DNA from 2 places in the Streptococcus sp. ELY_86 genome. Region 1 is predicted to be linked to the other one. Evidence: predicted binding sites of a transcription regulator. Region 1 holds the regulator's gene; the other holds the start of a gene.
What was found. The regulator Rex, encoded in region 1, represses fermentation and respiration genes when NADH is low (regulators of the CRP and FNR family bind a similar motif). The targets are predictions, from matches to a motif close to TTGTGAANTANTTCACAA.
Positions count from the first base shown of each region.

Region 2: AC4HAN_RS08365 (class II fructose-bisphosphate aldolase) is a predicted target of Rex. The motif match lies at 1,896-1,913, and genes of this name have one in related genera.

Region 1 is NZ_JBZFUK010000001.1:69,980-74,399, forward strand. It holds gene radC (RadC family protein) at 1-555, shown strand, start outside; gene AC4HAN_RS00340 (gamma-glutamyl-gamma-aminobutyrate hydrolase family protein) at 552-1,253, opposite strand; gene AC4HAN_RS00345 (redox-sensing transcriptional repressor Rex) at 1,271-1,924, opposite strand; gene AC4HAN_RS00350 (DUF1831 domain-containing protein) at 2,159-2,506, opposite strand; gene AC4HAN_RS00355 (cysteine desulfurase family protein) at 2,508-3,623, opposite strand; gene AC4HAN_RS00360 (ribose-phosphate diphosphokinase) at 3,626-4,420, opposite strand, start outside.
Region 2 is NZ_JBZFUK010000006.1:30,116-34,535, reverse strand. It holds gene pyrG (CTP synthase) at 1-837, shown strand, start outside; tRNA gene AC4HAN_RS08370 (tRNA-Leu) at 1,739-1,824, shown strand; gene AC4HAN_RS08365 (class II fructose-bisphosphate aldolase) at 1,957-2,838, shown strand; gene AC4HAN_RS08360 (hypothetical protein) at 2,941-3,252, shown strand; tRNA gene AC4HAN_RS08355 (tRNA-Thr) at 3,309-3,381, shown strand; gene rpmB (50S ribosomal protein L28) at 3,604-3,792, shown strand; gene AC4HAN_RS08345 (Asp23/Gls24 family envelope stress response protein) at 3,891-4,256, shown strand; gene AC4HAN_RS08340 (DAK2 domain-containing protein) at 4,256-4,420, shown strand, end outside.

The DNA of each region.
Region 1 (4,420 bases):
CATGTTTTAAATTTGTCTAACAACATTTTAGAGCGTTTGGACAGCATAGCTGATTTTCGCACCTTATCAATTGAGGAACTGCAGACGATTGCAGGTATCAGTCAGTTGAAGTCAATAGAAATCAAGGCCATTCTGGAATTTTCGAAGAGAATTAATCAATCAGAATATAGTTTTAAAGAACGCATTTTAAGCAGCGAACGCTTAGCAAAAGTTATGATGGCCGAACTGGGCGATAAAAGACAGGAACATCTGGTTGCCATTTATCTGGATACACAGAACCGTATTATCAAAAAGAAAATCATTTTTATCGGCAGCGTCAGGCGTTCTGTTGCCGAACCCAGGGAAATTCTGCACTATGCCTGCAAAAGTATGGCAACCTCGCTTATCGTTGTCCATAACCATCCTTCAGGTTCAACCTATCCCAGTGAAAATGATTTGGCGTTTACAGAAAAAATAAAACGATCCTGTGATGATTTAGGAATCGTTTTTTTGGATCATATTATAGTCGGGAAGAAGGAATATTACAGTTTCCGTGAAGAGACGGATCTTATTTAAAGTTCATTAACGACGTAGTTAAAAAGTTTTTGATCTTCTTCTCGTGACTCAAACAGCAGTTCAGGGTGCCATTGAACCCCCAAAAAATTAATATCGGAATTAGTAGATGTTACTGCTTCAATAGTGTCATCAGCAGGATCATAGGCAATGACTTCTAAGTCATCGGCCAGCCGCTTGATGCTCTGATGATGAAAGGAATTGATAGAGGCAGAAGTACCGTAAATTTTTTCCAAGGCAGTATCAGCCTTTATCAACATGTTTTGGCTGAGATAGTCACTCGGTTCGTCTTGCCAGTGGTCTTCTATATCTTGATTGAGTGTTCCTCCCAAAGCAATATTCATCAGCTGTGTGCCCCTGCAGACAGAGAAAATCGGTTTTTCCTGTTTAATGGCTTCTTCAACAAGAGCAAATTCGAACAAATCACGCGCTAAATAAAAATCATCATCGCTGGTATCCTTATCTTCCCCATAAAAAACAGGGTCGACATTTTGACCGCCTGTTAAAATAAGCTTGTCAACCATGGAAACATAAGATGCGGCAAGATTCGGCTCACTGACAGGAATCACGAGCGGAAGACCGCCGGCCTTCTGTACTCCCTTAACATAGCCGGATGGTGTATAGGACCACAGTATATCAGGAAATTTTGCGTGTGGTCTTTCATTACCCGAAATACCGATAATTGGTCTGGATTTGGTCATAGACCCTCCTTACTTTGTCAATTCTTCGAATTTTTTTCTTGATTCATAAAATATAATAGCGTCTGTAATTCGCTGGTTAAATCAACATACTGAGCAACAACTCCCTTTGGAAGTGACAGGTGAACCGGTGAAAAGCACAAAATTCCTTTGATACCGGCTTCAACCAACGTATCAGCAACTTCCTGGGCTTTGCTGCTGGGAACAGTCAAAATTGCTGTTTTAACATCTGTTCCGGCTAATTTTTCCTTGATACTGGAAATACCGTAAATGGGAACACCGTCATCAGTGAGCTGGCCGACCTGCTCATTGTCGTCGGTGTCAAAAGCCATAGCTATTTTCATCTTATTGCGCTCATGAAAACGATAATGGAGAAGAGCACGGCCGATATTGCCGACCCCGACAAGCAACACATTAGTCGTAGAAGTGTCGTTGAGAATATCTGCAAAAAAATTCATTAATTTTTTGACATCATAGCCAAAACCGCGGCGTCCCAGCTCGCCAAAATAAGAAAAATCACGGCGAACGGTTGCTGAATCAATACCAATCGCTTCAGCAATCTGCTTAGAGCTTGCCTTTTCAATATTTTCCGAATGGAACCGTTTAAAAATACGATAATAAAGTGATAGGCGCTTCGCTGTCGCTTTGGGAATAGATTTGTCAAGAGTAACCATACTTATCTCCTTTGCTATGTACTACTATTTTAAAAAAAGATTGTGAAAATTGCAACATCTTTTCTTTGAAGTTGGCATAAGTTTTTCTTATGAAAGGATCTCAGTTTTACTTATACACGTAAAAAGAAGGAAGCTGGAACTCCGAAAAGCTATCGAAGTTTCAGCCCACCCTCTCCCTTGTTTTATTAAAAATATGTTTTCAGCAGGCAGCAGAAGCACTGTGCTGAAGTCAGCTTAATTTTCCTTTTTCACAAAGATGTCACGCTCAGCCAAACTGTTCATTAAGAAATAAAACTTATCCTGGATGATTTGGTTTTTCTCGGATTTAAAGATATTAACGGGTCGCAGTCCGGATTTGTCTGTAATGGTCAGTTTAAAGCCGGTCAAATCTTTGTTAATGGTAATTTTCAGAGAAAAGCCGTCGCCGCTGTTGGGGACCTTTTCTAAAAGGCGGCTGAGTTCATAATTTCCCAGCTTGTTTTGAGTAAAGGCAGTGTCCCGCAGAGTGAATCTTTTTACGCTGGGACTGATGGTATAGCTGTATTTACAATCAGGTAAATTTACTGTTTTTTCAAAAGCCATTTTATTTTCCTACAATCTCCTTTATTTTTGCAGCTAGAGCTTTGGCCTCATCTGGTTGGTTCAAATCTGAAAAACTGATACGAACAGATTCTTGCAGACGGGGGGACTCCGCTCCGTATTTTGCTGCTAAAACATGACTGGGATCAACAGTGCCGGCTGTGCAGGCAGAACCTGTTGAAATCGCAAAACCAGCCAAATCTAACTGAGTCAGCAGAATTCCGTTGTTATATCCGGGAAATCCGATATTAATCACATAAGGCAGGGCATCTTCGTTTGAATTGAGATAATAATCAACTCCCTCTAAGCCCTCTAAGAGTATCTTTTTGAGCTTGCTGACATCTTCCAGATGTTTTTGTTGATGAGCTTGGGCATCGACTAAAGCCTGCGTCAGACCTGCAATACTGATAAGATTTTCCGTGCTGGCCCGACGTTTTTCCTCCTGTTCACCGCCATGAAGGAGACTGTCAAAATGAAGATCATCAGCATAGAGGATGCCAACTCCTTTAGGACCGTGAAATTTGTGGGCAGAAGCTGACAGAAAATCAATGTTTAAATCCTTAGGATGAATAGGAATCTTGCCTGCAGCTTGGACAGCATCAACATGAAAAACAGCTTGATGGTCTTTAAGAAGGCTGCCGATCTCTTTGATTGGCAGCACATCTCCTGTTTCATTATTAGCAAACATAACCGATACTAAAACAGTGTCCTCACGCAAAGAATCTCTAACCTGCCGGGCAGAAATGCAGCCGTCAACAGGATTCAAATAGGTCACTTCAAAACCGAAACGCTTTTCCAAATAATGAAGACTGTTTAAAACAGAATGATGTTCAATAGCTGTTGAAATAATATGTTTTCCTTGATCCTGATGAGCAAGAGCATAACCTTTGAGTGCAGTGTTGTTGCTTTCTGTTCCGCCGGACGTAAAAATAATATTTCTTGATGGAACCTCAAACACTTGAGCAACACTTTGCCGGCAGCCCCGCAGCACTTTGCCGGCAGCCCTGCCGTAAGAGTGAATGCTGGAAGGATTGCCAAAGGTATCGGTCATCACTTCAGTCATAGCCTGAACAACAGAAGGTGTCAGAGGAGTAGTTGCAGCGTTATCAAAATAAATCAAATTTAGGATTCATCTCCTTTACGGTCATAAGCAAACAAAGGACTGACAGGCCGTCTTTCGTGAATACGGATAATGGCATCTGCAATCAGTTCGCTGGCAGAAAGATAATGCAAATTATCAGGTAACTTTTGATCAGTGTAAACAGAATCTGTAATCAAAATATCTTTAATTGGAGCAGCCTGCAAAATTTCTGTGGCTCCGCTGGCGAACAATCCATGGCTGGCGACAGCATAGATTTCAGTAGCGCCTCCGCGTTCAACGATTTTAGCAGACTCTGCAAATGTTTTTCCGGTATTTAGAATATCATCAATGAGAATGGCTTTCTTGCCTGCAACGTCACCGATAATATAGCCTTCTTCACGCGAGGAATCATCATCCTGAGCGTAATCAATGATAGCAATCGGAGCATCCAAATACTGAGCTAAACTGCGGGCGCGCTTGATGCCTGAATTTTTAGGACTGACAACTACAATGTCCTCCCCATATAAGCCCAATTTAGTATAGTGTTCAGCAAACAAAGGAGTAGTGAACAGATTATCAACCGGAATATCAAAGAAGCCCTGTACCTGAACAGCGTGCAGGTCTAAGGTCAAAACACGGTCAACTCCGGCCTTAACCAGCATATTGGCTACTAATTTAGCAGTAATCGGTTCACGGGCAGCAGCAATGCGGTCCTGACGTGAGTAGCCAAAATAAGGGATAACAACATTGACGCTGTTAGCACTGGCACGTTTGCAGGCATCTACCATAATCAAGAGTTCCCAGAGATGGTCGTTAACAGGGTAGCTGGTAGATTG
Region 2 (4,420 bases), on a different contig from region 1:
ATGGATCAGATTGTCTGCAATCATTTAAAACTGAATGTGCCGGCTGCTGATATGACAGAGTGGTCTGCCATGGTTGATAAGGTGATGAACCTGAAGAAAACCACAAAGATTGCTCTGGTCGGCAAATATGTGGAACTGCCGGATGCTTACCTGTCTGTTGTTGAAGCTCTGAAACATTCAGGCTATGTCAATGATACGGCTATTGATTTCGATTGGATCAATGCTAATGACGTCACTGCTGACAATGTTGCTGAATTGCTGAAAAGTGCAGATGGGATTATTGTGCCGGGCGGCTTTGGCCACCGCGGTACCGAAGGAAAAATCGAAGCCATTCGCTATGCGCGTGAAAATGATGTGCCTATGCTTGGTATCTGCCTTGGCATGCAGCTGACCTGTGTGGAATACGCCCGTCATGTGCTCAATCTTGAAGGGGCTAATTCTGCTGAACTGGATCCGGACACTAAGTATCCGGTTATCGATATTATGCGCGATCAAATTGATATCGAGGATATGGGCGGTACACTGCGTCTGGGGCTTTACCCATGTAAGCTGAAACCGGGCAGTAAGGCAGCAGCGGCCTATGACAACCAAGACGTTGTTCAGCGCCGCCACCGCCATCGCTATGAATTTAACAATGCCTATCGTCAGCAGTTTGAAGAAGCCGGCTTTGTCTTTTCAGGAGTATCTCCGGACAATCGTTTGGTAGAAGTTGTGGAACTCTCAGACAAGAAATTCTTTGTTGCAGCCCAGTACCATCCGGAACTGCAATCACGTCCTAATCGTCCTGAGGAATTATATACGGCCTTTGTGACAGCAGCAGTCGAAAACAGTCACTGATAATAACATAAGATTTAGACAAATTAGGCTCTGTAATCTCCGCAGCAGGTAATGGCTTTGGAGATTGCAGAGCTTTTGCTGTCTATCAAAAAAAGCCCCATATAACTATAATAAACAGCAAGAGAGCCATTATCGTAAGTCATATGGGACCAACCTTAAGTAGCATAGAATTAATTGAATAGATATCCGACTAACAAAATATTGTTTAATTCAAAAATGAAAAAAACATATTAGCTATTACTAAGATGCATTCCAGTATAAAAATTCCAAAACAGATAAGCTTGACAGCACCACTTTGACTCCGCTTAGAAATTAAGACTAATACTGCAAAACTTAATAATATTAACGAGTAAATAGCATATATCATATATTTAACTCAACCTCTTTATAATGGTGTATTATAGCCAACTCCAGCGCCAACCCAGCCTTGACCTTGAATTTGAGCAAGATTATCAGCATCCAAAGATTCGAACGCCTCGAAAGCTAAAGTATTCATACTGAATATCCTTTAAATAAATGTGATTTTTATGCTCATTGTGCTAAAGAAAATTGATTAACAAAACGAATACGCCTATAGTCTAGGTCTTTTGACAGAAAAATTCAAGGGGATTTTCAGTATTGTTATTAATTACTCATTTTGGAGAAATCTTTTGATTATTTTTCTGGATTTTTTAACTTACTTCTCATCGACATATAAGAACCTTATTTTCAGTGCCTCTCTAATATGTATAATGTCGGCTGCAGTGATGTCCAGGACTTCTCTGTGTCACCTTTTCAACTATCCAGCCGGCTAACTTCATGTTAGAACTTTTAAGAAAAAGACAATTTGAGGATTTTTATAAAAATATGGGAAATATCCTTGACAGCAATATAGGAAGTTGATATAATTTATTTTGTTGCTGCGGGGATGGCGGAATTGGCAGACGCGCAAGACTAAGGATCTTGTGACCGCTTTTGGTCGTGAGGGTTCAAGTCCCTCTCTCCGCATATCAGCTGGCCTTTGGCCGGCTTTTTTGTTTTGATGAGTTTTCAAGAAAAGGCTGGAAATTTTACTGTAAAAGTGATAAAATAAACAATGTAATGGGTTTGACCCAAAAAATATTTAGGAGGCCTTTAAAAATGGCAATCGTTTCAGCAGAAAAATTTGTCCAAGCAGCTCGTGACAACGGTTATGCAGTTGGTGGATTTAACACAAACAACCTTGAATGGACACAAGCGATCCTGCGTGCAGCGGAAAGCAAAAAAGCTCCAGTTCTTATCCAAACGTCAATGGGTGCTGCAAAATACATGGGCGGTTACAAACTTTGTAAAGTTTTGATTGAAACTCTTGTAGAATCAATGGGTATTACTGTACCAGTTGCAATTCACCTTGACCATGGTCACTATGAAGATGCGCTTGAATGTATCGAAGTTGGTTACACTTCTATCATGTTTGACGGTTCACACCTTCCAGTTGAAGAAAACCTTGAAAAAGCTAAAGAAGTTGTTGAAAAAGCACATGCTAAAGGTATTTCAGTTGAAGCTGAAGTTGGTACTATCGGCGGTGAAGAAGACGGTATCGTCGGCCGCGGTGAATTGGCACCAATCGAAGATGCTAAAGCAATGGTTGAAACTGGCATTGACTTTTTGGCAGCAGGTATTGGTAACATCCACGGTCCATATCCAGAAAACTGGGAAGGTCTTGACCTTGGCCACTTGAAGAAATTAACAGAAGCTGTTCCAGGTTTCCCAATCGTGCTTCACGGTGGCTCAGGTATTCCTGATGATCAAATTCGCGAAGCTATCAAACTTGGTGTTGCTAAAGTCAACGTTAACACTGAATGTCAAATTGCATTCTCAAATGCAACTCGTGCCTTTGCGCGTGCTTATGATGCAAATGAAGCTGAATACGATAAGAAAAAACTCTTTGACCCACGTAAATTCTTGGCTGATGGCGCTAAAGCTATCCAAGAAGCAGTTGAAGAACGTATTGATGTCTTTGGTTCAGAAGGTAAAGCTTAATTGTCTGACCATAGAAGTAACAAAAAATCTCGCCTAGGCGGGATTTTTTGTTATACTGAATAAAACGAGATTTTCAAAGCAGAGAATTGATAAGGAGCTTGTATGATAGAAGCAATTACTGAGATTATTTTTCATGTTCTGTTTGACGTTCCAAAAGGGAAAAAGCTTCGCTCTTTAATTGTTTGGTTGGCTTTTTATCTTGCGCTGACTTTTCTGATGGGTCTTTTAATCGGTCTTTACGTGCTCATTGTGATGATTTGGACGTTGTTTAAGCCCCTAGCTATTTTCTTGTTTCTTTTGTTGTTTGCCCTAATTGTTTTTATTGCTGTAGTGTTGAAAAGTTTATATCAGTTATGGAAGCAAAAAGGGAACATTAACTTATCGAAGGATAGCCATTTCTCAGAAGATTCTTAAATGGCTGCGCCTATTCTATTGACAAAATTTTTAGAAATAGTAAAATATTACTGTTAGCCGATTTAGCTCAGCTGGTAGAGCAACGCACTCGTAACGCGTAGGTCACAGGTTCAAGTCCTGTAATCGGCATTAGTTAGCTGCAAGCAACACTTTAAGATTTGTGTGATAGGTCTTAAGGTGTTTTTTTCATATTTTCAACTGGCTAACGTCATTTTAGAATTTTCACATCTGTGCTAAGCCGCAGTTCTGGAAAAATGTTTGAAGACCTATTGTCAAACGATTGGTATTTTGCTATAATATTACGGTATGTGGTGACTTCACCCCTAGACTAAGCAGGAGGATGACAGATAAATGGCTAAAGTATGTTATTTTACAGGACGCAGAACTGTGTCAGCAAATAACCGTTCACACGCAATGAACAAAACCAAACGCACAGCAAAACCAAATCTTCAAAAAGTGACTGTTCTTATTGACGGAAAACCTAAAAAAGTTTGGGCTTCAGCGCGTGCGCTTAAATCTGGTAAAGTAGAACGTGTTTAAAATGAAAGAAGAGTCTTCGGACTCTTTTTTTGTTAATTTTTTACAAGATATCTATATTATGGTAAAATAAGCTGATAAAAACTTTTTGAGGTAGCGAAATGACAGTAAAAATTAACACAAAAGACGGTCAAATTGAATTGTCAGATGACGTGATTGCCACAGTTGTTGGCGGTTCAGCCAATGAAATCTTCGGGGTAGTCGGCATGGCCAGCAAGAGTGCTATCAAAGATAATTTTCAGGCACTGCTGCGCAAGGAAAACTATTCTAAGGGTGTTGTCATAAAATCAACAGATGCCGGTATTTCAGTTGATGTATACACTGTGATGAGTTACGGTGTTAAAATCAGTGAAGTATCTAAAAATATCCAAGAGCGCGTTAAGTTTAATCTTGAAAATCAGCTGGGCATTTCTGCTGATACGGTTAATGTCTATGTACAAAATATTAAAGTTGTGGGAGAAGATTAGTGGCTAATATTACAACAAGTTTATTCCAAGGGATGGTTCAGGCAGCTGCAACACGCCTTGGTAAACAAGCAGAGTATGTCAATTCACTGAATGTCTTTCCTGTCCCGGATGGTGATACAGGTACCAATATGAGCATGACCATGGACAATGGTGCTAAGGAAGTC